Regions from separate parts of the Streptomyces sp. NPDC015032 genome, predicted to be linked through region 2. Evidence: riboswitches for the same ligand, from Rfam matches in the RefSeq annotation. Region 2 holds a riboswitch; each other region holds the start of a gene.
What was found. Region 2 has a riboswitch for cyclic di-AMP ahead of ACF08M_RS10840 (transglycosylase family protein). Riboswitches for the same ligand answer to the same signal wherever they lie in the genome.

Region 1 (5,655 bases), on a different contig from region 2:
TTGATGTTGGCGGGCAGCACCTCGGCCGCGAAGCGGCGGATACCGCGCTCACGGGCGACGGCCGCGATGTGCTCCAGGAGCGCCGAGGCCACGCCCCGGCCCTGGTGCGCGTCCTGGACGAGAAAGGCGACCTCGGCCTCGTCGGCGGGCGCGGAGGCGGGCCTGCCCCGCTCGTCGATCCGGTCGTAGCGGACGGTCGCGATGAACTCGCCGCCGACCGTGACCGCGAGCCCCACCCGGTCGACGTAATCGTGATGGGTGAAGCGGTGCACGTCCCGGTCGGACAGGCGGGGGTACGGAGCGAAGAAGCGGTAGTACTTCGACTCGTCGGAGACCTGCTCGTAGAAGCTGACCAGCCGTTCGGCGTCGTCCGTGGTGATGGGCCGGATCCGCGCCGTTCCTCCGTCGCGGAGGACCACGTCTGCTTCCCAATGGTCGGGGTACACGTGATGCGGACTCTGCTCCGGCGAGGGCTGCATGCGCAAAGACTACGGCTCCGTCAGCGGTCGCGTCGGCCCTGGGGCCGGGGCAGTCTGAGGGGGCCGAGCGGCGGTGCAGCACGGGCCTGCCGCGGATCGGCCGGAGCATCGCGCACTGCATGAGAGACTGGTCTAGACAACTATTGATTCGTGAAGGGCAGAACCATGGCTGAGCGCCGCGTCAACGTCGGTTGGGCCGAGGGCCTGCACGCCCGCCCCGCTTCCATCTTCGTCCGTGCCGCCACGGCTTCCGGCGTCCCCGTGACGATCGCCAAGGCCGACGGCAACCCGGTGAACGCCGCCTCCATGCTCGCGGTGCTCGGCCTCGGCGCGCACGGCGGCGAGGAGATCGTGCTCGCGTCCGAGGCCGACGACTCCGAAGCCGCCCTGGACCGCCTGGCGAAGCTGGTCGCCGAAGGGCTCGACGAGCTGCCGGAGACGGTCTGACCCGCTTCCCGCCCTCCCCTCGAAGAGCCGCGGCACCCTCGACCGGGTCCGCGGCTCTTTCGCATTCCCGGTCCGGGATACGCAAAGGAATTCCAGAGCGAAATCGATTCGGACGGCCCGAAGAAATTCCCGCGGAATGAGGACTCCTTGCATACGGCACAATTGTTGATGCCGGATGCCTGGAGCGTTTACGGAATGCCGCGAAGCCCTCACCGGGCCGGTACGGGAGGCGGCGGGCCGGCGTTCCGGCCGGTCGATGCGGCGCAGCCGGTGCGCGGCCGCGGCCCGTTCGGCGTGCCGGGAGGCCATCATCCCGGCCCGTTCCGCGTCGCCACCGCGTCCACGATGGCTCCGCGCTCGGCCCAGGAGTCCGCCGGGCGGGCCGACTGCTCGGCCGCGTACATCCAGGCGGTCTTGTGCCGGAGCTGGGTGAGCAGCGCGATCAGGCCGGGGCTGCCGGAGGTCTGCACCAACGTCTCGTGGAACCAGCCGCCCAGCAAGCGCAGATCCTCACCCCGCCCGGCCTGCTCCTGGCCGAGGGCTGCCGCTTCGGGACGGCCCTTCGGGGCGTCGGTCAGACGTTGACGCCGTGGGCGCGCAGGTAGGCGACGGGGTCCATGTCGGAGCCGTACGACGGCGTGGTCCGGGCCTCGAAGTGGAGGTGCGGTCCGGTGGAGTTACCGGTCGAGCCGGAGAGGCCGATCCGCTGGCCCGCACCGACGCTCTGACCGACGGAGACGCCGATCGAGGAGAGGTGGCCGTACTGCGTGTACGTGCCGTCCGTCATCCGGAGCACGATGTTGTTGCCGTACGCGCCGCCCCAGCCGGCCTCGACGACCGTCCCGGCACCGACGGCGACGACGGAGCTGCCGGATGCGGCGTGGAAGTCGATGCCCGAGTGGCTGCCGGACGACCAGAGCGAGCCGCTGGACTTGTAGCCGGTGGTGACGTACGAACCGGCGACCGGGAGCTGGAAGGCACCCAGGCGGGTGCGCTCGGCGGAGCGGGCGGCGCGCACCTTCTCCGCGCGCGCTTCGGCTGCGCGCTTCGCCTCGGCCTTCTTCTTGACCTCGGCCCGCTTCTTGGCCTCCGCCTTCCGTTGAGCCTCCGCCTCCGCCTTCGCCGCGGCATCGGCCTGGTGCTGCTGCGCGTCGGCCTGGGCGTCGATCTGGTCGGCGACGGTGCCGTCGATGGCGATGACCTGATTCAGACCGGTCTCACCGACGGAGGTGTCCGCGGCGAGGGCCGGCGCGGCCGTGCCGCCGACGACGCCGGTGGCGGCCATGGCCGCGACCCCGGCAATCTTCGCGCTCCTGCGCGTCAGTCGGCTCGGGGCACGATGCTTCCCGGAGGCACGGGTGAACGCCATGAAGTGGCTGGTCCTTTCCTTCCTTCTCGCCTACCGGGTTAGCTGACGGGTTCGGAGCAGGAAGGTCTCCTACGGACATACCGGCCCCATCGAGGCCCGGACATCCGATTCACCCCAGGGACTGCGTGGGTCCCCGGCTCCCCGGGCTCGCGCCTGACGGGGACTCGGCGATGACTGCCCGGTATGTCGCGGATGCGGCATACGAGTGACGGACAGCCCAGCCGACGCTAAGCGGGGTCGCTTTCATTCACCAAACGAACAGGCCACTTTGTAGCGCATCCCACAGAACAGACGGGCAACCTCCCCCACCAGAACGGACAAAAAGGAAGGCCCCTGCGAGATCTCGCTCACAAGGACCTTCCCCTTGTCCTGATATATGGACCTATGGTGCCGGTTGGCAAATCGGCTGGTGCAAAACCGGCGCCCGGTCCGTCCGGTCGGCCCTCGGCCGGGCAGGGAAGTCGGCCGGCAGGCCGTCACAGGCGAACCGCCACGAGCGGACCGCCACGAGCAACGGGCCGGACCGGTCAGCCGGTGACCACCGACACCTCTCCGATGCCCAGCGCCCGGACCGGCCCCTCGATCTGCGCCGCGTCCCCGACGAGGATCGTGACCAGCCGGTCGCCCGGGAAGGCGCTGACCACCGCTGCGGTCGCCTCGACCGTGCCGGTCTCCGCGAGCCGGGCGTACAGGTGCGCCTGGTAGTCGTCCGGGAGGTGCTGCTCGACCTGGTCGGCGAGGGTGCCCGCGACCGAGGCCGCGGTCTCGAACTTCAGCGGTGCGACACCCACGAGGTTCTGCACGGCCGTCTCGCGCTCCTCGTCGGTCAGCCCTTCGGCCGCCAGGGTCCGCAGTACCGTCCACAGGTCCTTCAGCGCCGGTCCCGTGGACTCCGTGTCCACCGATCCGCTGATGGCGAGCATCGCGGCCCCGGTCGGTCCCGCGGCGGAATCCGGGGCCGACGACCGCAGCACCTGGGCGAAGGCCCGCACGCCGTAGGTGTAGCCCTTCTCCTCACGCAGCACCCGGTCCAGCCGGGAGGTGAGCGTGCCGCCCAGGCAGTACGTGCCGAGCACCTGGGCCGGCCACACGCTGTCGTGCCGGTCGGCGCCGATCCGGCCGATCAGCAGCTGCGTCTGCACCGCACCCGGACGGTCGACGATCACCACCCGGCCGGTGTCGTCCGCGGTGATCGGCGGGGCCGGACGGGGCTCTGCGGTGTCGCCCGACCAGTCGCCGAGGGTGTCGGCCAGCAGGGTGTCCAGGTCGATGCCGGTGAGATCACCGACGACCACGACGGTCGCCGTGGACGGCCTGACATGGGCGTCGAAGAAGGCGCGCACGGCTGCCGAGTCGATGCGCTCGACCGTTTCCTCGGTGCCCTGGCGCGGGCGCGACATCCGCGCCGTGGCCGGGAAGAGCTCCTTGGAGAGCTGCTTGGCGGCGCGCCGGGCCGGGTTGGCCTGCTCGTGCGGGATCTCGTCGAGCCGGTTGCGCACGAGCCGCTCGACCTCGCTGTCGGCGAAGGCGGGCGCCCGCAGTGCCTCGGCGACGAGCGCGAGTGCCTTGGCCAGCCGGGAGGCCGGAACCTCCAGGGAAACCCGGATGCCGGGGTGGTCCGCGTGCGCGTCGAGGGTGGCGCCGCAGCGCTCCAGCTCGGCGGCGAACTCCTCGGCGGTGTGCTTGTCGGTGCCCTCGGAGAGTGCCCGCGACATGATCGTGGCCACACCGTCGAGGCCCTCGGGCTCCGCGTCCAGCGGGGCGTCGAGGAAGATCTCCACCGCCACGACCTGCTGGCCGGGGCGGTGGCAGCGCAGCACCGTGAGGCCGTTGGGCAGAGCGCCGCGCTCCGGCGCGGGGAAGGCCCAGGGGCGGGCGACGCCGGGGGCGGGCTGCGGGTGGAACTGCATCGATACTCCAGTCGCGGCAGCGTCGGTCACTTGCCCGCTCCTTCGTGCGCGTCGGTGTCGTCGGCGGCGGTCTCGTCGGTGTCCGCCGATTCTGCGGGCTCGACCGGCTCGTAGACCAGCACCGCCCGGTTGTCGGGGCGCAGCCGGGACTTGGCGACCGCCTGGACCTCTTCCGCGGTGACGGTGAGCACCCGCTGCACGGCGGTCAGGGCGAGCTGTGGATCGCCGAACAGCACGGCGAACCGGCAGAGTTCATCGGCGCGGCCCGCGACCGTACCGAGCCGGTCCAGCCACTCGCGTTCCAACTGGGCCTGCGCACGTTCCATTTCCTCGGGCGTGGGGCCCTCGGCGGCGAACCGGGCGAGCTCCTCGTCGACCGCGGCCTCGATCTGCGGCACCTCGACGCCGCCGGACGTCTTGACGTCCAGCCATCCGAGGGAGGGCGCACCGGCCAGCCGCAGCAGCCCGAACCCGGCCGCCACCGCCGTACGGTCGCGGCGGACCAGGCGGTTGTGCAGCCGCGACGACTCGCCACCGCCGAGCACGGTCAGCGCGAGGTCTGCCGCGTCGCACTCGCGGGTGCTGTCGTGCGGCAGCCGGTAGGCGGCCATCAACGCCCGCGCCGGGACCTCCTCGCGCACCTCCTCGCGCAGCTGCTCGCCGATGATCTCGGGGAGCGTGCCGTCGCGAGGCGGCTGCTTGCCGTCGTGGGACGGGATGGAGCCGAAGTACTTCTCGATCCAGGCGAGCGTCTGCTCGGGGTCGATGTCGCCAACGACCGAGAGCACCGCGTTGTTGGGCGCGTAGTACGTACGGAAGAAGGCGCGCGCGTCCTCGAGGGTCGCGGCGTCCAGGTCCGCCATCGAGCCGATCGGCGTGTGGTGGTAGGGATGGCCCTCGGGGTAGGCCAGAGCCGTCAGCTTTTCGAACGCGGTGCCGTAGGGGACGTTGTCGTATCGCTGTCGGCGCTCGTTCTTCACGACGTCGCGCTGGTTCTCCATCGACTCCTCGTCGAGCGCGTCGAGCAGTGAGCCCATCCGGTCGGCCTCGAGCCAGAGGGCCAGCTCCAGCTGGTGCGTGGGCATCGTCTCGAAGTAGTTGGTGCGCTCGAAGCTGGTGGTCCCGTTGAGCGAACCGCCGGCTCCCTGCACCAGCTCGAAGTGTCCGTTCCCCTTCACCTGGCCGGAGCCCTGGAACATCAGGTGCTCGAAGAGGTGAGCCAGACCGGTGCGTCCCTCGACCTCGTGGCGCGAACCGACGTCGTACCAGAGGCAGACCGCGGCGACCGGGGTCAGATGGTCCTCCGAGAGCACCACGCGCAGGCCGTTGGCCAGACGGTGCTCGGTCGCTGTCAAGCCGCCGGAGCCGGCCTGGGCTGTGGCCGTGTGACCCATGGGCATGTACGTCCCTTCGATCGCGATAATGGATTTCCTGCAAGACCTGCCACTGT
Region 2 (5,655 bases):
GCCGACCGCCCCGCCTGCCCCGTCGGCGGGCCCGAACTCTTCACCTGGGAGTTCGCCACCGACCCCTACCCGGCCTACGCCTGGCTGCGCGAGCACAGCCCCGTGCACCGTACCGCACTGCCCAGCGGTGTCGAGGCCTGGCTGGTGACCCGGTACGCGGACGCCCGGCAGGCGCTCGCCGACACCCGGCTCTCCAAGAACCCGGCGCACCACGCCGAGCCGGCGCACGCCAGGGGGAAGACGGGTATCCCGGGCGAGCGCAAGGCGGAGCTGATGACGCATCTGCTCAACATCGACCCGCCCGACCACACCCGGCTGCGCCGCCTCGTCTCCAAGGCGTTCACCCCGCGCAGGGTCGCCGAGTTCGCGCCGCGCGTACAGGAACTGACGGATCACCTCATCGACCGCTTCATCGCGGAGGGAAGGGCGGACCTCATCCACGACTTCGCGTTCCCGCTCCCCATCTACGCGATCTGCGATCTGCTCGGCGTGCCGCGCGAGGACCAGGACGACTTCCGGGACTGGGCGGGCATGATGATCCGGCACGGCGGCGGTCCGCGCGGCGGGGTGGCCAGGTCGGTGAAGAAGATGCGCGGCTATCTCGCCGAACTGATCCACCGCAAGAGGGAGAACCCGGGGGACGACCTGATCTCGGGGCTGATCCGGGCCAGCGACCACGGCGAGCACCTCACCGAGAACGAGGCCGCGGCCATGGCCTTCATCCTCCTCTTCGCCGGATTCGAGACGACGGTCAATCTCATCGGCAACGGGGTGTACGCCCTGCTGCGCAACCCCGCGGAGCGCGAGCGGCTGCAAGGCTCCCTCGACGCGGGGGAGAGCGGGCTGCTGGAGACCGGGATCGAGGAACTGCTGCGGTACGACGGTCCGGTGGAGCTGGCGACCTGGCGGTTCGCCACCGAGCCGCTGACGCTCGGCGGACAGGACATCGCGGCCGGCGACCCCGTACTCGTCGTGCTCGCCGCCGCGGACCGCGACCTGGAGCGCTTCGGGGACCCCGACACGCTCGACCTCGCACGGCGTGACAATCAGCACCTCGGGTACGGGCACGGCATCCACTACTGCCTGGGAGCACCGCTCGCCCGGCTGGAGGGACAGACGGCGCTCGCCACGCTTCTGCGGCGACTTCCCGACCTGCGACTTGCGGTAGAACCTACCGATTTGCGGTGGCGTGGCGGGCTCATCATGCGCGGACTGCGCACGCTGCCGGTGGAGTTCGCGCCGAGGCCCGCCCCGACGCGATATGACGCTCAGTCAACTCTGTGACTTCCGCGTGATCTGTGCTGCATCGACTTGTGACACGCGTTCGGGTCCCGCTAGGTTCACCGTTCGACTCATTTGTCACTCGTCAGTCACACGGAAGGCAACCCCATGGGCTCCGCGAACGGCAGACACCGTCGCCCTCGTCAGGCACCCGCCATCGTCGTCGCCGCAGGCGTGACCGGTTCGGCCATCGCCATCCCGCTGCTCGGCGCGGCAGGCGCGCACGCGGCCGACGCCACGACCTGGGACCGGGTGGCCGAGTGCGAGAGCGGCGGCATGTGGAGCGCCGACCTCGGCAACGGCTTCTACGGCGGCCTGCAGTTCTCGCAGGAGACCTGGAAGGCGTACGGCGGCGAGTCGTATGCCGAGCGCGCCGACCTGGCCAGCCGCTCGCAGCAGATAGATGTGGCCGAGAAGGTCCTGGAGGACCGGGGCCCGAAGGCGTGGCCCAGTTGTGCGGTCATCTCCGGCCTCACGGAGGACGGGACGCTGCCGGGCGTCGATCCCGGGGTCACGCCGCCCGCCGAGCCGAAGCGGAGCACGGAGCCGGCTGACGGCGCGTCGACGGCCCCGTCCGAGGGCGCCACACCGTCGCACGCCGCCCCGGACGCCGACTCGGGCGGCAAGGGCGGCAAGGACGGCTCGGAGCGCTCGGGCGCCGACGACGGACCGGCGGACCGGACCAAGCCGTCCAAGAAGCCTTCCGCCACCCCGTCGAAGCCTTCTGCCACCCCGTCCTCCGGAGCGTCCGACGCGTCGGACGCGACCGGCCCGTCCGACGCGGCCGACGGTACGGGGGGCAAGCACCGCGGCGCACCGGCCCCCGAGGGGGGCCGGGACACGAACGGCGGCGTCGACCGCGAGTCGGGCCGGCACGCCTCCCGCGGTGACGGCGATGCGCGCGACGCGGGCACGCCGGCCGCCGACGGCACGTACACCGTCCGCCCCGGCGACAACCTCTGGGCGATTGCTGACGCACAGAAGGTTCCCGGCGGCTGGTCCGCGCTGTACGAGGCCAACGAGGAGGCCGTCGGATCCGACCCGGACCTCATTCTCCCTGGCCAGAGCCTCGATCTCGATGTGAAGACCAAATGAGAGCGGTCTGATAATCGACTGAAAGAGCCTCAAAAACTGGGGTAGTTCAGAGACCTATGTCCACTTATGCGTAAGTGAGACATGGGTCTCTTTGCGTCAACTGGCGTGTCGCGCCTGAGGGGTCCTCCTGTACCGCCTCCCACCTGCGAAAACGACGGTTCCTCAGATGCAAGTAAGGGGTGATTGTCCGATGTGTCCATCTTTGAATGTAGGGGTTGCGTGTGTTTACGGTCGGAACCGCTCGCACCGCGGGCCCCGTCGACCGTCACGCCGAAATCCTGCCGTCGGTCGAAGGGAACAGACGCGTAAAGCGCCGTAGGCAGGAGCGGGGGACCCAGGTAGGCGCCGGCCCCGATCGTCGAAAGACGCATCAGGACCGGCTTGGGGTGAAGTCGCGTGCTAGGACGTGCGACCGGGCAACTCACTTGGCCCGAACCCGACAGCTCACCTCGTAGGCGTCGGTGAGGAGACGTTCCATGCTGTTTTCTGGCAAGGGCAAGCACCGCCGCCCGTCCAAGGCCGTCCGTGTCGCCACGCTCGCCGGTGTCGCCGGTACCGCCGTCGCCGTTCCGCTGATGGGTGCGACCGGTGCCTCCGCCGCCTCCGTCGCCACGTGGGACGCCGTCGCTCAGTGCGAGTCCGGTGGCAACTGGTCCATCAACACCGGCAACGGCTACTACGGCGGTCTGCAGTTCTCGCAGTCCAGCTGGGCCGCCGCCGGCGGTACGCAGTACGCCCCCCGTGCCGACCTGGCCACCAAGGCCCAGCAGATCGCCACCGCCGAGCGGCTCCTCGACATGCAGGGCCCGGGTGCCTGGGGCTGTGCCGGCGCCGGCAACCTGCGCAACGACGGCGTCAACCCGGGTGTCGACACCGGCTCCTCCTCGAAGTCCGGCTCCGGCGCCACGCAGAAGCAGAGCGCCCCGGCCGCGCCGAAGCAGCAGGCCCAGCCGAAGAAGGCCGAGCGCACCGAGGCCCCCGCCACCAACCGCTCGGACCGCTCCGCCGCCCCGCAGGCCGAGTCGAAGAAGACCGTCACCACCCCGACCGGCGAGAAGGTCAAGAAGGGCGACGGCGAGTACAAGGTCGTCTCCGGCGACTCCCTGAGCAAGATCGCCGCCGACCGCAAGGTCGAGGGCGGCTGGCAGCAGCTGTTCGAGCTGAACAAGGACATCGTCACGGACGCCGACCTGATCTACCCGGGTCAGCAGCTGCACCTGACCAAGTAGTCCAGGTTCTCTCCTCCCGGAGCACCCCGGCCCGGCGCGCGTTCCCCCGTACGCGCCGGGCCGGGGTTTCCTGTGTCATGTGCCGCCGCCGCGAGGTGTCACCTCCGTCACATGCCGCCTCCGGGAAGTGCGCCGCCTCTGCGGGTTCGTTCAACTGTTGTCGTTACTGACCAGTAAAATTCTGACTGTTTGTCCGGTGATGCTCACCCTTGGGCCCTTTTTCGTCCCAGGGGACGGGCGATCGTCCGGCTGAGCGGGCCGGGCCGGTTAGGCTCATGTCGCAAGGCCGAAGTGACCCTGCACAACCAGCGTCATATCCCAGAAGGAGATGCCTCGTGCCGTCCATCGACGTCGTCGTAGCCCGGGAAATCCTCGACTCCCGGGGGAACCCCACGGTCGAGGTCGAGGTTGGCCTCGACGACGGCAGCACGGGCCGTGCTGCCGTGCCGTCCGGCGCCTCCACCGGTGCGTTCGAGGCCATTGAGCTTCGCGACGGCGACCCCAACCGCTACCAGGGCAAGGGCGTCGAGAAGGCCGTCCTCGCCGTGATCGAGCAGATCGGCCCGGAGCTCGTCGGCTACGACGCGACCGAGCAGCGGCTGATCGACCAGGCGATGTTCGACCTGGACGCCACCGAGAACAAGGGCTCGCTCGGCGCCAACGCCATCCTCGGTGTCTCGCTGGCCGTCGCCCACGCCGCCTCCGAGGCCTCGGACCTGCCGCTCTTCCGCTACCTCGGCGGCCCGAACGCGCACCTGCTGCCCGTTCCGATGATGAACATCCTCAACGGTGGGTCGCACGCCGACTCCAACGTGGACATCCAGGAGTTCATGATCGCCCCGATCGGCGCGGAGTCCTTCTCCGAGGCCCTGCGCTGGGGTGCCGAGGTCTACCACACGCTGAAGAAGGTCCTGAAGACCAAGGGACTTTCGACCGGTCTCGGCGACGAGGGCGGCTTCGCGCCGAACCTGGAGTCGAACCGCGCCGCCCTCGACCTCATCGTCGAGGCCATCAAGGAAGCCGGCTACGTCCCGGGCAAGGACATCGCGCTCGCGCTCGACGTCGCCGCGTCCGAGTTCTACAAGGACGGCGCGTACGAGTTCGAGGGCAAGTCCCGCTCGGCCGCCGAGATGACCGAGTACTACGAGGAGCTCGTCTCCGCGTACCCGCTGGTCTCCATCGAGGACCCGCTGTACGAGGACGACTGGGCCGGCTGGAAGGTCATCACCGACAAGCTCGGCACCAAGGTGCAGATCGTGGGCGACGACCTGTTCGTCACCAACCCGGAGCGCCTGGCCCGCGGCATCGAGGAGGGCTCCGCCAACGCCCTGCTCGTCAAGGTCAACCAGATCGGTTCGCTGACCGAGACCCTGGACGCCGTCGAGCTCGCCCAGCGCAACGGCTTCAAGTGCATGATGTCCCACCGCTCCGGCGAGACCGAGGACGTCACCATCGCCGACCTCGCCGTCGCGGTGAACTGCGGCCAGATCAAGACCGGCGCCCCGGCCCGCTCGGACCGTGTCGCCAAGTACAACCAGCTGCTGCGCATCGAGGAGATCCTCGACGACGCCGCGGTGTACGCGGGCCGCTCCGCGTTCCCCCGGTTCCGTCCCGCCGGCTGACCGGCGCAGCGAGGGCCGGGCACCGGCCCGGCAGGGGCCAAAGGCACCGGCCTCCGTCCGTCCCCGCACTCGGTCCCGTACCGTGTGCGGGGACGGACGTGCGTAATGGGGAGGCGGAGACATGGCCGCGAAGGACCGGGACCGGTTCTCCACCGCGACCCGGCTGCGGCTGCTCGGTGAGCAGACCGCCGCCCGCGTCTACCGCTCGCAGACCCGCCGTCAGGCCCGCCGCCCCCGGCTCACCGGACGGGCGGCCTTTCTCGCCCTCGTCGTCTGCTCCCTGGTGGTCGCGCTCGCGTACCCGATGCGGCAGTACGTCTCGCAGCGGGACGAGATCGCCGACCAGGAGCGGCTGGCGCGGGAGGCCCGGGCCCGTACCGAGGAGCTGCGCGACGAGAAGGCGCGCCTCCAGGACAACGCCTACATCA
Region 3 (5,655 bases), on a different contig from region 2:
GAAGTCGACCGTCGCCTTCGCCTGGTCGCCGAAGCCCTCGACCGCCGTCACCGTCCCGAGGCCGAACTGGTCGTGCGTGACCCGGTCCCCGACGGACAGTGTGACCGTCGGCTTGTCCGAGGTCCGCCGGGTCGCGAAGCCCGAGGGGCCGGAGCGCGAACGCGACGAGGACAGCGACGAGGTGATCCCCGACGTGGGTCCGGCCGGGGCCGCCATCGGCCCGGTCCGCCGCCACTCCAGGTGCTGGTCCGGGATCTCCTCCAGGAACCGTGACGGCGGGTTGTACGAGGGCTGCCCCCACGCGCTGCGCATCGCCGCCCGGGTCAGATAGAGCCGCTCGCGGGCCCGGGTGATGCCGACGTACGCGAGCCGCCGCTCCTCCTCCAGCTCCTTGACCTGGCCGAGCGCCCGCATGTGCGGGAAGACGCCGTCCTCCATGCCGGTCAGGAAGACCACCGGGAACTCGAGGCCCTTCGCGGTGTGCAGCGTCATCAGCGTGATGACGCCGGAGCCGTCCTCGTCCTCGTCGGGGATCTGGTCGGAGTCGGCGACGAGCGCGACCCGCTCCAGGAACTCGGCGAGGGTGCCCGTGCCTTCCTCGCCGGACTCCCCGCGCTCCTGCTCGAATTCGAGGGCGACGGCGGCGAGTTCCTGGAGGTTCTCGATGCGGGTCTCGTCCTGCGGGTCGGTGGACGCCTGGAGCTCCGCGAGATAGCCGGTCCGCTCCAGGACGGCCTCCAGGACCACGGCCGGGCCCGCGCCGGACTCGACGATGGTGCGCAGCTCCTCCATCAGCGTGTTGAACCGCTTGACGGCGTTGGCCGACCGGGCCGCCATGCCGTACGCCTCGTCGACCCGGCGCAGTGCCTGCGGGAAGGTGATCTTCTCGCGCAGGGACAATGCGTCGATCATCGCCTCGGCGCGGTCGCCGATGCCGCGCTTGGGCACATTGAGGATGCGGCGCAGCGGGACGGTGTCCTCGGGGTTGGCGAGGACCCGGAGGTAGGCCAGGACGTCCCGGACCTCCTTGCGTTCGTAGAAGCGCACGCCGCCGACGACCTTGTACGGCAGGCCGACGCGGATGAAGATCTCCTCGAAGACCCGGGACTGCGCGTTCGTACGGTAGAAGACCGCGACGTCGCCCGCCCTGGCATCGCCCGCGTCGGTCAGCCGGTCGATCTCGTCGGCGACGAACTGCGCCTCGTCGTGCTCGGTGTCGGCGACGTAGCCGGTGATCCGGGCGCCGGTGCCGGCGTTCGTCCAGAGGTTCTTGGGACGGCGGCTCTCGTTGCGCTCGATGACCGCGTTGGCGGCGGACAGGATCGTCTGCGTGGAGCGGTAGTTCTGCTCCAGCAGGATCGTGGTCGCGTCCGGGTAGTCCTCCTCGAACTGGAGGATGTTGCGGATGGTCGCGCCGCGGAAGGCATAGATCGACTGGTCCGCGTCACCGACGACGCACAGCTCGCCGGGGGCGTCGCCCTCACCGGCCGGGCCGACCAGTTCGCGTACGAGGGTGTACTGGGCGTGGTTGGTGTCCTGGTACTCGTCGACCAGGACGTGGCGGAAGCGGCGGCGGTAGTGCTCGGCGACGTCGGGGAACGCCTGGAGGAGGTGGACCGTCGTCATGATGATGTCGTCGAAGTCCAGCGCGTTGGCCTCGCGCAGCCGGGACTGGTACATCGTGTAGGCCTGGGCGAGGGTCTTCTCGAACCCGTCCGCCGCCTGGCCGGCGAAGGTCTCCTCGTCGATCAGTTCGTTCTTCAGGTTCGAGACCTTCGCCGTGAACGACTTCGGCGGGAAGCGCTTCGGGTCCAGATCGAGATCGCGGCAGACCAGGGCCATCAGCCGCTTGGAGTCGGCGGCGTCGTAGATCGAGAACGACGAGGTGAAGCCGAGCTTCTTCGATTCGCGGCGCAGGATGCGTACGCACGCACTGTGGAAGGTCATGACCCACATGGCGTTGGCGCGCGGTCCGACGAGCTGTTCGACGCGCTCCTTCATCTCGCCCGCGGCCTTGTTGGTGAAGGTGATCGCCAGGATCTGGCCGGGGTGCACCCCGCGCTCGGCGAGGAGGTGGGCGATCCGGTGGGTCAGCACCCGGGTCTTGCCCGAGCCCGCCCCGGCGACGATGAGCAGCGGGGAGCCCGCGTGGACGACGGCGGCCCGCTGCTCGGTGTTCAGCCCGTCGAGGAGCGCCGCGGGGTCGATGACCGGGCGGGGCGCGCCGTCGCGGTAGTACGCGTCCCTGGGCGGCGGGGGCCCATCGAACACGCCCGCGAAGAGGTCCTCCGGCACCGCTTCGGGTACGGAGTCCTCGGGGGGCGGCGGGGGCTCTTCCTCCGAGTGCTGGAGGCCGGCCAGGAAGCTGTCGTCAAAGAGGCTGCTCATCGCTTGCCGAGTCTAGGACGCCGGACCGACACACGGCGGCCGCATACCGAACTGCACCCCGGCCGCATGACGAACCCCACTCCACGACCGGGCACGCAGAGAGAACGAGCCGCCACTACGGGTGAGAAATTCCGGACCCTCGTCCACCCTGGCACCCCAATCCACGAAGGTCACGAACGCGTATCGGGCATATCGAACATCAACCTTCACAGCAGCATCATGAGTTGGCTAGCGTGCTCGACCGGGCGGCCCGTACCCCCTGAGGCGAACCACGCCGAGCGGGCGCCCGCGCCGAATCCGGGCCGCCCTCGCGGGCGTTCGGAGCCGGGGAACCATACGCAGCACTGGGGTGAATCGGTCCTTATCCCCCACTCGGACCGTAGGGCAGCCTTCCGTTCCGCCCGAACCCGACAGCTAACCCGGCAGGCGGTCCACGGAAGGAGATGCCTGCCTTGGCATCGCATCGCAAACCGCGCCCCCGGGTGCGCACCACCACTCCGGCCGTCGGGCTCACGACGGCGGCCCTGGCGTCCGTGACCCTGCTCTCCACGCAGAGCGCCACGGCGGCCCCCGCTCCGAAGCCCAGTGTCGAGGACGTCCAGAAGCAGGTCGACGACCTCTACCGGCAGGCGGGTACCGCGACCCAGCGGTACAACCAGGCGAAGGAGGCCTCCGCCGCCCAGCGCGCCGAGGTGGACACGCTCCTGGACGACGTGGCGAAGCGCGCCGACAAACTCAACGACGCCCGCAGGACGCTCGGCTCCTACGCGGCCGCGCAGTACCGCACCGGGTCGCTCACGCCGAGCGCCACCTTCTTCCTGGCCGACGACCCGCAATCGTACTTCGACCAGAACCAACTGATGGACCGGATGTCCGGTCAGCAGCAGAAGGCACTCACGGACTTCCGCGCGCAGCAGGCCAAAGCCTCGAAGAAGCGCGCCGAAGCGGTGCGCAGCCTGGAGACGCTGACCACGACGCAGGCCACGCTGCGCACCAGCAAGCAGAACGTTCAGCAGAAGCTGGGCGAGGCGCGGACGATGCTGTCGAAGCTGACCGCCGAGGAGAAGGCGCGGCTCGCGGCGCTGGAGCGGAAGAAGGAGGCGGAGGCCAAGCGCAAGGCGGAGGAACTGGCGCGACAGCAGGCCGCCGCCAAGGCGGAGGCGGACCGCAAGGCCGCGGAGGCCGCGGAGGCCGCGAAGAAGACGGGGTCCGGCAGCGGTACGGGAACGGGCACCGGGACCGGCACCGGGACCGGCACCGGCACCGGCTCGGGCAGCAGCGCCTCCACCAAGGCGGAACAGGTCCTGGCCTTCGCCCGCGCCCAGATCGGAAAGCCGTACGTCTGGGGCGCGACCGGTCCGTCCTCGTACGACTGCTCCGGGCTCACCCAGGCGGCATGGAAGGCCGCGGGCGTCACCATCCCGCGCACCACCTGGGACCAGGTGAAGGTCGGCACCCGGGTCGCCACGGCGGACCTGCGCCCCGGCGACCTCGTCTTCTTCTACGACGACATCAGTCACGTCGGCATCTACAAGGGCGACGGAATGATGATCCACGCGCCGAAACCGGGGGCGAACGTGCGCGAGGAGTCGATCTACTACATGCCGATCTACGGCAGCGTGCGGCCGGGTTAGCGGTCCGCCGCACCGCCGCCCTGGGCGCGAGCCGGCCGGCCCGACCAGTGGTCGGCCGGGTCGTACCCCGGGCCGGCCGATGCCTCCGGGCGGCTCACGCCCCGGGACCGGGGCCCCCGAAACCGGCTCACGCCCCGGAGCCGGGCCGGCTCTCCGGAATCGGGCCGGCTCTCCGGCGGGCCCTGGCCCCGGCCCTGCGGACAGTGGCCGCCGGCCTCGGTTCTCAGGTCCAGAGCGTCGCGATGAAGATATTGGCGAGCGTCAGCCCGCCCACGGCCGCGAAGGCGCCCTTGTCGACCTTCTCCTCGTCCCGCTTGATGTAGACCAGCGCGAGGACGACGACCAGGAACAGCAGCTTGACCCCGATCTTGATGTTGTTCACATGACCGCCGTCGGCCTGGTTGAGCCCGACCAGTGCGACCCCGGTGACCAGCATCGTGAGCGCACCGTGCAGCATCGCCGGGACGAACCGGGCCGTGCCCGCGCCCATCGCCTTCATCTGGGTCAGGAAACCGCCCAGCAACGAGGCGATACCGATGATGTGCAGGGCGACGAAGACATGAATGAGTACGTCCATGAGGCCGCAGCCTAGCCCCGCCCATATCACCACTCCGCAGCCAGGTGCGGCTTCTTGGCGCTTCGCTCGTGTCTGCACCAATTGCCTGACTCTGTTGTCATTTTTCCGATCAGATAGCGACAGGCTCGCGCCAAATTCGGGCAATAGATGCCATTACGACTCTTCCCCGTGCCCCGGGTTTAGCGTCCCTGACCAGGTGACCGGCTTCACCGCCGCTCCGCACCCGGACGGCACGCCGGTCACCCCGCCGAGAGGTCCGGCGGCGGACCGCTCCCCCGTTGGCGGCCCGCCGCCGGGCCTCGGGCGGGCCCGCCGGTAGTCCCCGACGGGCAGTCGTCAGGAAGGACGCACGCCCCCGTGGCAGCGCACCGGAAACCCAAGCAGCGCCCGTACACCGGCTCTGCTGCCCGCACCGCGGCGACCCTCGCCTTCGCCGGGGCCGCCACCGCTGCCGTCATGCCGGGCCCGGCGCACGCCGATCCCCAGCGAACCCCCGCCCGGATCAGGGCCGAGGTGGACCGGCTCCACCACGACGCGGAGATCGCCACCGAGCAGTACAACGGCGCGAAGGAGCAGGCGACCGCCGCCGCGGATGCCCTCGACACCCTGCGCGACGAGGCCGCCCGCAGGACCGAGCGCCTCAACGCCTCGCGCGACGCACTGGGTTCGTTCGCCGCCGCGCAGTACCGTACGGGCGGCCTGGACCCGTCCGTACAGCTGGCGCTCTCCTCCGACCCCGACCAGTACCTGGAGCGCGCGTCGTACGTGGACCGGATCGGCGACCGGCGGGCCGCCGAGATCGACGAGGTGGAACGGCAGGTCGCCGGGATCGCCCAGCTGCGCTCACGGGCCAAGGACAAGCTGGCGGCGCTGACGGCGCGCCAGGCCGAGCTGAAGAAGCACAAGGCGACGATCAGGACCAAACTGGCCGACGCGCAGCGGCTCCTCGCCACCCTCTCCCCGGCCGAACGCGCCGCCTACGAGGGTTCGGACGGCGCGCATTCCGCCGGCCGCGCCGACCGCGGCACCGGGCGCGGCCCCGCCCCTGCCCCCGGC
Region 4 (5,655 bases), on a different contig from region 2:
CCGTCGAGTGACGCCAGGGTCACCGCACGGGCGTAGTCCGCCGTCTGCAGGAGCCCGGGTACCACCGAGGTCTCCAGGGTCCGCGCGGTACGCGCCTGGGACTCCAGGCTGATGAAGTCGCGGTACTGGGGCGGAATCAGACCACGGTAGGCATGCCACCAGCCGGTGCCGCCACCGCCCGCCGAACCCGCCAACGCTTCCAGGAGCGTGCGCAGTTGCGGGTCGTCCACGCCGTACGTGTCCAGCAGCCGTGCCACATCGGCCGGCCGCACTCCACTGACACCGGTCTCGATCCGGCTCACCTTCGACTGGTGCCAGCCGAGCATCCGCGCGGCGTCCCGGCTGGTCAGTCCCGACACATGGCGCAGACTCCGGAGCTCCTCCCCGAGCTTGCGGCGTCGTACCGCAGGGCCATGGTGCATCTGCGGCCTCCCTCCCTCTTCTGCCGAGCGGACAGTGTGGCGTCCGCATGCGGCCTTGCGCGGCAGGTTCACCGCATTGAGCGACAGATATATGCATATCTTGGTGGATCGCCGTCACAGAGGGCAGCATCAGTGGCAATCTGGCGCGAAGCGCAACTTGGGCCGAACGTGGGTCGGTCCGGGTGGGAAAGGGACGGCTCGCCATGGCAGACCATCAAGAAGCACACGTCACTCTGCCGAGCGAGCCGGTCTCGGTCGCGGCGGCCCGCAGATATGTGGACCGGGTGCTCACGGAATGGGGTCTCGCCGTCGGCACCGAGTTCGCCGACAGCATCCGGCTCATCGTCTCGGAGCTCGCGACCAACGCCGTCCAGCACACGTTCGGGCAGTCGCCCACCTTCACCGTGGAGCTGAGGCTGGAGCGGGAGGAGAATCTGCACCTGGGGGTGAGGGACAGCCACCCACGCCGGCCGCGGCGGTTGCCCGCCGCCGTTCAGCAGGACAATGGGCGGGGCATGGTGATCATTCGCTCGCTGGCCAAGGAATGCGGCGGCCGACTCACCGTCACCCCCACCGCCGACGGCGGCAAGACGGTCTGGATCGAGCTCCCGTGGAGCATCCCCGTACAGAACTGACCGGCCTGCGTCCGCGACGTTCCCCGCGGTCGGCCGCCGGCCGCACTCCCCGAGCAGTGCGCTGGATCTGTGGATCAGTTCCTGCCCGACGACTGTGGGAGATCCATGGTGGCCGAAGCCGTGCTGTTTCATCCTGCTCGGGGCCTCACCCCGGGCGTGACGGTCTGCGCCGACACATCACGTACCGAGGGGCATGTCGTGCATGCGCCCGACCTGTACGAGGGCCGCACCGTGACCGGCACCTGTTCGTGGGCAGCTCGCTGCCGGCCTATGACGCCAAGGCTGTCGCGCTGATGCCCGACCGCACGCTGACCGCACACCCTCGACCGCTCGATCACCCGCCGTCACCGCCCGGTCGCCGGGCCGTCGCCGCACCTGGGCCAACGCCTGTTCCACCCCGCCACGCGGCCGATGGGTCGGCGCGCTGCTGATCAGCGGCCGCCCCGCGAGCTCCGGCACCGGCAGTCTCCCAGCGCCTTCGGCCGGCATCTGTCCCGCCCCGTGATCAGGATCAGTTCCTCGACCAGCAGCGGCTCGGCGAGTACCCCGGAGGGCCGGCCGGGGTCATCGGCTCGTACACGTGGCCCAGCGCGAGGTCGACCTCGCCGGCGGCCACCGCGGCGACGCCCCTCGTGCCGAGGTCCCTCCGGCGCCGAGAAGGGGCGGACCGGCGCCGGAGTGCGGGCCTCGCCCGGCAGGGCGCGGCCGAGGTCCGCGCCCCGGTCCGCGATCCGCCGGACAGGTGTCAGCGGACCCGTCCGTAATAGACCCGCTTCGTCCAGATCTTCTCCAGCCGGACCACCGCGCCGGATCTCGGCGAGTGCCAGATCTTGCCATGGCCGGCGTAGATCCCCACGTGGTAGACGCTGCGGCCGGAATGGAAGAAGACCAGATCGCCGCGTTGCCTGTGCGAGGCCGAGATGTGGCGGGCCTTGTTGTACTGCTGCTGGGCCGTGCGGGGGAGTTTCTTGCCCGCCTTCTTGAACGAGTAGACCGTCAGGCCCGAGCAGTCGAAGCGGTTGGGGCCGGTGGCCCCCCACCTGTACGGCGATCCCTTCTTGGACGCGGCGACCTTCAGCGCCTTCATGGAGAGAGTCGCCGCCTGGGCTTCCGGAGCCGCGCCCGGGACGAGCATGGTGCCGCCGACGGCGGCCAGAGTCAGAACCGAGGCCGTGCCGGCCCGGGCGAGCAGAGACGGGACATGAACCTGCGCAGTCATGCGCAACCCTTCGTCAGCCGCCTGTGAAGGATGACCTGTCGGGTTCGGGCTGGCGAAGTTGCCCGGCCGCGCTCGGCGGCTTCACCCCGAGGGCCGACCATTGATCCGGTCGGCCCGTTGTGCTCGGGTCCTCCACTCCTGCCGATCCACTTCTGTCGACCAGTCATCCGCGCGGCGGCAGGACTCGGCGTCCGCCCGGACCGCCCCGCCGCGGTGGCGGGGGCTTGTCGTCCCAGGGATCTTGACTCACCGACTGCCGGATTTCCGAGGGGAAACAGTGATTTGTGAGGCTCCTCACGACTGACCCGTTCGGGTGGAGCGGATGTTTTCGGAGGTTCCCGACGGTCACTCGGGCCAGCCCCGTACCAGGGGCGGAATCAAAGATTCCGCCCACTGATCACCCGGAAAACGCAAGTTGAGATGTCCCTCGTGAGGGGGACTTTCTACGCCGAAAGAGCTAGGAATTCCGATGTGGCCACCGGGCGTGTCGCGAAGGGGAGTTGGCTGCCCCTTCGAGTGGGGCGCGGGGAGTTGGGCCGGCCGCGTCGGGGTCCGGTGCGAAAACGGCTGATCAACTCGCCGGAGCGGGGGGTACGGTGACGCGTCCGGCCCGTCGTTCCCCGTCCAGCACTCGCAGTGCCCGCGCCAGGGTGACGGCGTGGAGCTGTGCCTCGCCTCGCTCGTGCATCGACGCGAGGGCGTCCCGCAGCGCGCCCGCCCGTGAGGCCAGCGCCTGTGCGGCCCGCAGCGCGCTGTAGGTGTCGCCTCCGTGGGCCGGGTTGATCCGGCCCAGTTGGTCGAGGACTTCGAGATAGCGGTCGATGAACTCCCCCTCGGCGCACGTCAGTGCGGGAAGCGGCGGCAACTCGGACGGCTGCATCGGGCGTTCACCGCGTGCCCTGCGGCGGGAGCGAGGACTTCCGGCTCTCCGTGATGTGGTCCACCAGGCCGTATGCCTTGGCCCCCGGGGCGTCGAGGATGAGATCGCGCTCGATATCGTCGGCGATCCGGCCGGCATCACGGCCGGTATGACGGGCCAGCAGTGTGATGAGCATCTCGTGGACCCGTTCCCATTCCCGTGCCTCGATCTCCAGATCGGACGGCTGGCCCTGCATCGGCTCGGTGAGTGCGGGCTGCTGCACGACGACCCGGGCGCCGGGCAGGGCGTGCCGCCTGCCGGGAGCGCCCGCCGCGAGCAGCGCCGACGCGCAGGAACCCGCCTGGCCGAGGCAGTAGGTCTCCACTTCGCAGGTGAGGTACTGCATCGTGTCGTAGATCGCGGACATGGCCCCGAACGAGCCACCGGGGGAGTTGATGTAGAGGGAGACGGGCCGGTCCGGGGCGGCGTGCTCCAGATACATGAACTGGGCGATCAGGTCGTTGGCCGCGGTGTCATCGACCGGGGTGCCGAGGAAGACGATCCGTTCGGCGAGCAGCTTGGAGTACGGGTCGAGGGTGCGGGTCCCGTTGGTCGTGCGCTCGGTGAACTCGGGCAGCACATGGCGGGCGGCGGGGCGGAACAGCATGGGCGAAGCCTCTCCTCCGGGATCTGTACGGGGCTCGCGCAAGCGGGGCCTGCGCAAGTGTCTGTAAAAAATGTACAGGACGTACAGAAAATTATGATGGAGGCGTGACCTTGGAGCAACTCGACGTGCTCGCCGAGTACTTCGGTGTGCCGCCCGAGTACTTCCTCAGCGAGGACATGGCCGAACGGGTCAACTCCCAGCTCCGGCCGGCCGTCGCGCTCCGCGACTTCCGGGTCCGCAACCTGGCGCTGCGCGCCGAGGGGCTGTCACCGGCCACCCCGGACGCGGTGCTGACCATCGTCGAGGAGGCGCGCAAGGTGCAGAACCTCGAACCCCCGGAAGGCGACGGCAGCGGTGACGGCACGGGAAAACCGTCCGCCACCTCGTCATGACCGCAGCGGGAACGGCTCATTCCCGCCCCTGTGCTGCGTGACGCCCACGGCGGGGTCCGGGCATCGGCCAGGGTGTCTCCCATGAGCGACACGTACGAAGAAGTCCAAAAGCTTTACCCCCGCCATACCTGGACGCCGGTCACCGAAGGCGACTCCGGAGCCTTCGTCCACCACCTCACGGGCCCCGGCGAGCTGTACGCCAAACTCGTCCCCGTCCAGCCGGACACCGGCCTCGACCTCAAGGCGGAGGCCGACCGCCTGGAATGGCTGGCGGCGCAGGGCCTGCCAGTCCCGCGCGTCGTCGGCCTGGGCTCCGGCGACACCGTCTCCTGGCTGGTCACCGAGGCGGTACCGGGCATCTCGGCCGCCGAGGAATGGCCCACCGCGCAGCGCACCGAGGTGGCCGAGGTGATGGCCGACGTCGCCCGGCAGCTGCACGAACTGCCCGTCGCGGAGTGTCCGTTCGACGCGAGCCTGGACGTGATGATCCCGCAGGCGCTGCACCACCTGGAGGCGGGCCTGGTCGACCTGGACGACCTGGAGGAGGAGCGGGCAGGCTGGTCGGAATGGCGACTTCGAGCCGAACTCGAACGCACCCGCCCGCCCCGGGAGGACCTGGTCGTCTGCCACGGGGACCTGTGCCCCGACAACGTGCTGCTCGACCCGGAGACGCGCAGGCTGACCGGGGTGATCGACGTGGGCCGGCTCGGCCGCGCCGACCGGCACGCCGACCTGGCCCTCGCGATGCGCGAACTGTCGCGCGAGGAGGACCCGTGGTTCGGTCCGCACTGCGTACAGCGTTTCGTCGAGCGGTACGGCGCGGAGCGCGTCGATCCGGCGAAGACCGCCTTCTACCAGCTCCTGGACGAGTTCTTCTGATACCGGGCGTGGGCCCGGCCGACGGCACCTGGCTCTTCCGCTTCCGCAGGTGACGCGACCGGCCCCGGCTGTCAGTGGCGGCTGCCAGGCTGAACGGATGGACCGTGATGACGAGCAGCTGCTACGCCGCCGGGTCGACCGCGCCGACCACGACCAGCCAGGCCCGCGACCCGACCGGCGCTGCGCCGAACCAGGGCCCGTCTTGAAACGGATCTTGCCCAGAGCAGGAACGGCTGGCGGGTGCCGGTGCCGGTGCCGGTGCCGGTGCCGGGCGCAGCGACGCGAGCGGCGAGCGCCAGCCTTTCTCCACTGCGCGTAGCTGCTCCCAGTCGACCTCCGGCCAGGAAAAGGGGGCGCCAGATCGGGCTGAGCCCGACAACCATGCGCTCGGTCGTTCCTGCGGCGGGGATGTACTCGACCACGGCCGGTGGTCTCCGCGGTGATTGGGAGCCACTCCGGCGTGATTGGGAGCCGCTGATCGGGTGACCGGCTCAGGGGGGAGTGTCCGAAGGGGCCGTGGCTGCGGCCTCGACAGCGTGTGGGGTGCGGGCCCCGGGGGGCTGCCTCCCTGACAAGACGCGG

Region 1: linked by a shared signal. The riboswitch ahead of ACF08M_RS19995 (M23 family metallopeptidase) and the one ahead of ACF08M_RS10840 (transglycosylase family protein) in region 2 are both predicted to bind cyclic di-AMP.
Region 3: linked by a shared signal. The riboswitch ahead of ACF08M_RS08585 (NlpC/P60 family protein) and the one ahead of ACF08M_RS10840 (transglycosylase family protein) in region 2 are both predicted to bind cyclic di-AMP.
Region 4: linked by a shared signal. The riboswitch ahead of ACF08M_RS12480 (C40 family peptidase) and the one ahead of ACF08M_RS10840 (transglycosylase family protein) in region 2 are both predicted to bind cyclic di-AMP.

Annotation. Positions count from the first base shown of each region.
Region 1 covers NZ_JBIBVN010000013.1:32,169-37,823, reverse strand. The annotation lists gene ACF08M_RS20010 (GNAT family N-acetyltransferase) at 1-479, opposite strand, end outside; gene ACF08M_RS20005 (HPr family phosphocarrier protein) at 645-926, shown strand; partial or broken gene ACF08M_RS20000 (GntR family transcriptional regulator) at 1,095-1,465, opposite strand; gene ACF08M_RS19995 (M23 family metallopeptidase) at 1,501-2,295, opposite strand; cyclic di-AMP (ydaO/yuaA leader) riboswitch at 2,308-2,475, opposite strand; gene ACF08M_RS19990 (M16 family metallopeptidase) at 2,823-4,205, opposite strand; gene ACF08M_RS19985 (M16 family metallopeptidase) at 4,232-5,605, opposite strand.
Region 2 covers NZ_JBIBVN010000005.1:95,002-100,656, reverse strand. The annotation lists gene ACF08M_RS10850 (cytochrome P450) at 1-1,284, shown strand, start outside; gene ACF08M_RS10845 (transglycosylase family protein) at 1,390-2,376, shown strand; cyclic di-AMP (ydaO/yuaA leader) riboswitch at 2,678-2,849, shown strand; gene ACF08M_RS10840 (transglycosylase family protein) at 2,853-3,605, shown strand; gene eno (phosphopyruvate hydratase) at 3,881-5,227, shown strand; gene ACF08M_RS10830 (septum formation initiator family protein) at 5,349-5,655, shown strand, end outside.
Region 3 covers NZ_JBIBVN010000004.1:27,413-33,067, forward strand. The annotation lists gene pcrA (DNA helicase PcrA) at 1-2,388, opposite strand, end outside; cyclic di-AMP (ydaO/yuaA leader) riboswitch at 2,668-2,833, shown strand; gene ACF08M_RS08585 (NlpC/P60 family protein) at 2,832-4,022, shown strand; gene ACF08M_RS08590 (hypothetical protein) at 4,246-4,599, opposite strand; gene ACF08M_RS08595 (NlpC/P60 family protein) at 4,957-5,655, shown strand, end outside.
Region 4 covers NZ_JBIBVN010000006.1:156,955-162,609, reverse strand. The annotation lists gene ACF08M_RS12490 (helix-turn-helix domain-containing protein) at 1-422, opposite strand, end outside; gene ACF08M_RS12485 (ATP-binding protein) at 626-1,057, shown strand; gene ACF08M_RS12480 (C40 family peptidase) at 1,803-2,276, opposite strand; cyclic di-AMP (ydaO/yuaA leader) riboswitch at 2,280-2,444, opposite strand; gene ACF08M_RS12475 (hypothetical protein) at 2,848-3,156, opposite strand; gene ACF08M_RS12470 (ATP-dependent Clp protease proteolytic subunit) at 3,164-3,799, opposite strand; gene ACF08M_RS12465 (hypothetical protein) at 3,907-4,194, shown strand; gene ACF08M_RS12460 (APH(3') family aminoglycoside O-phosphotransferase) at 4,276-5,073, shown strand.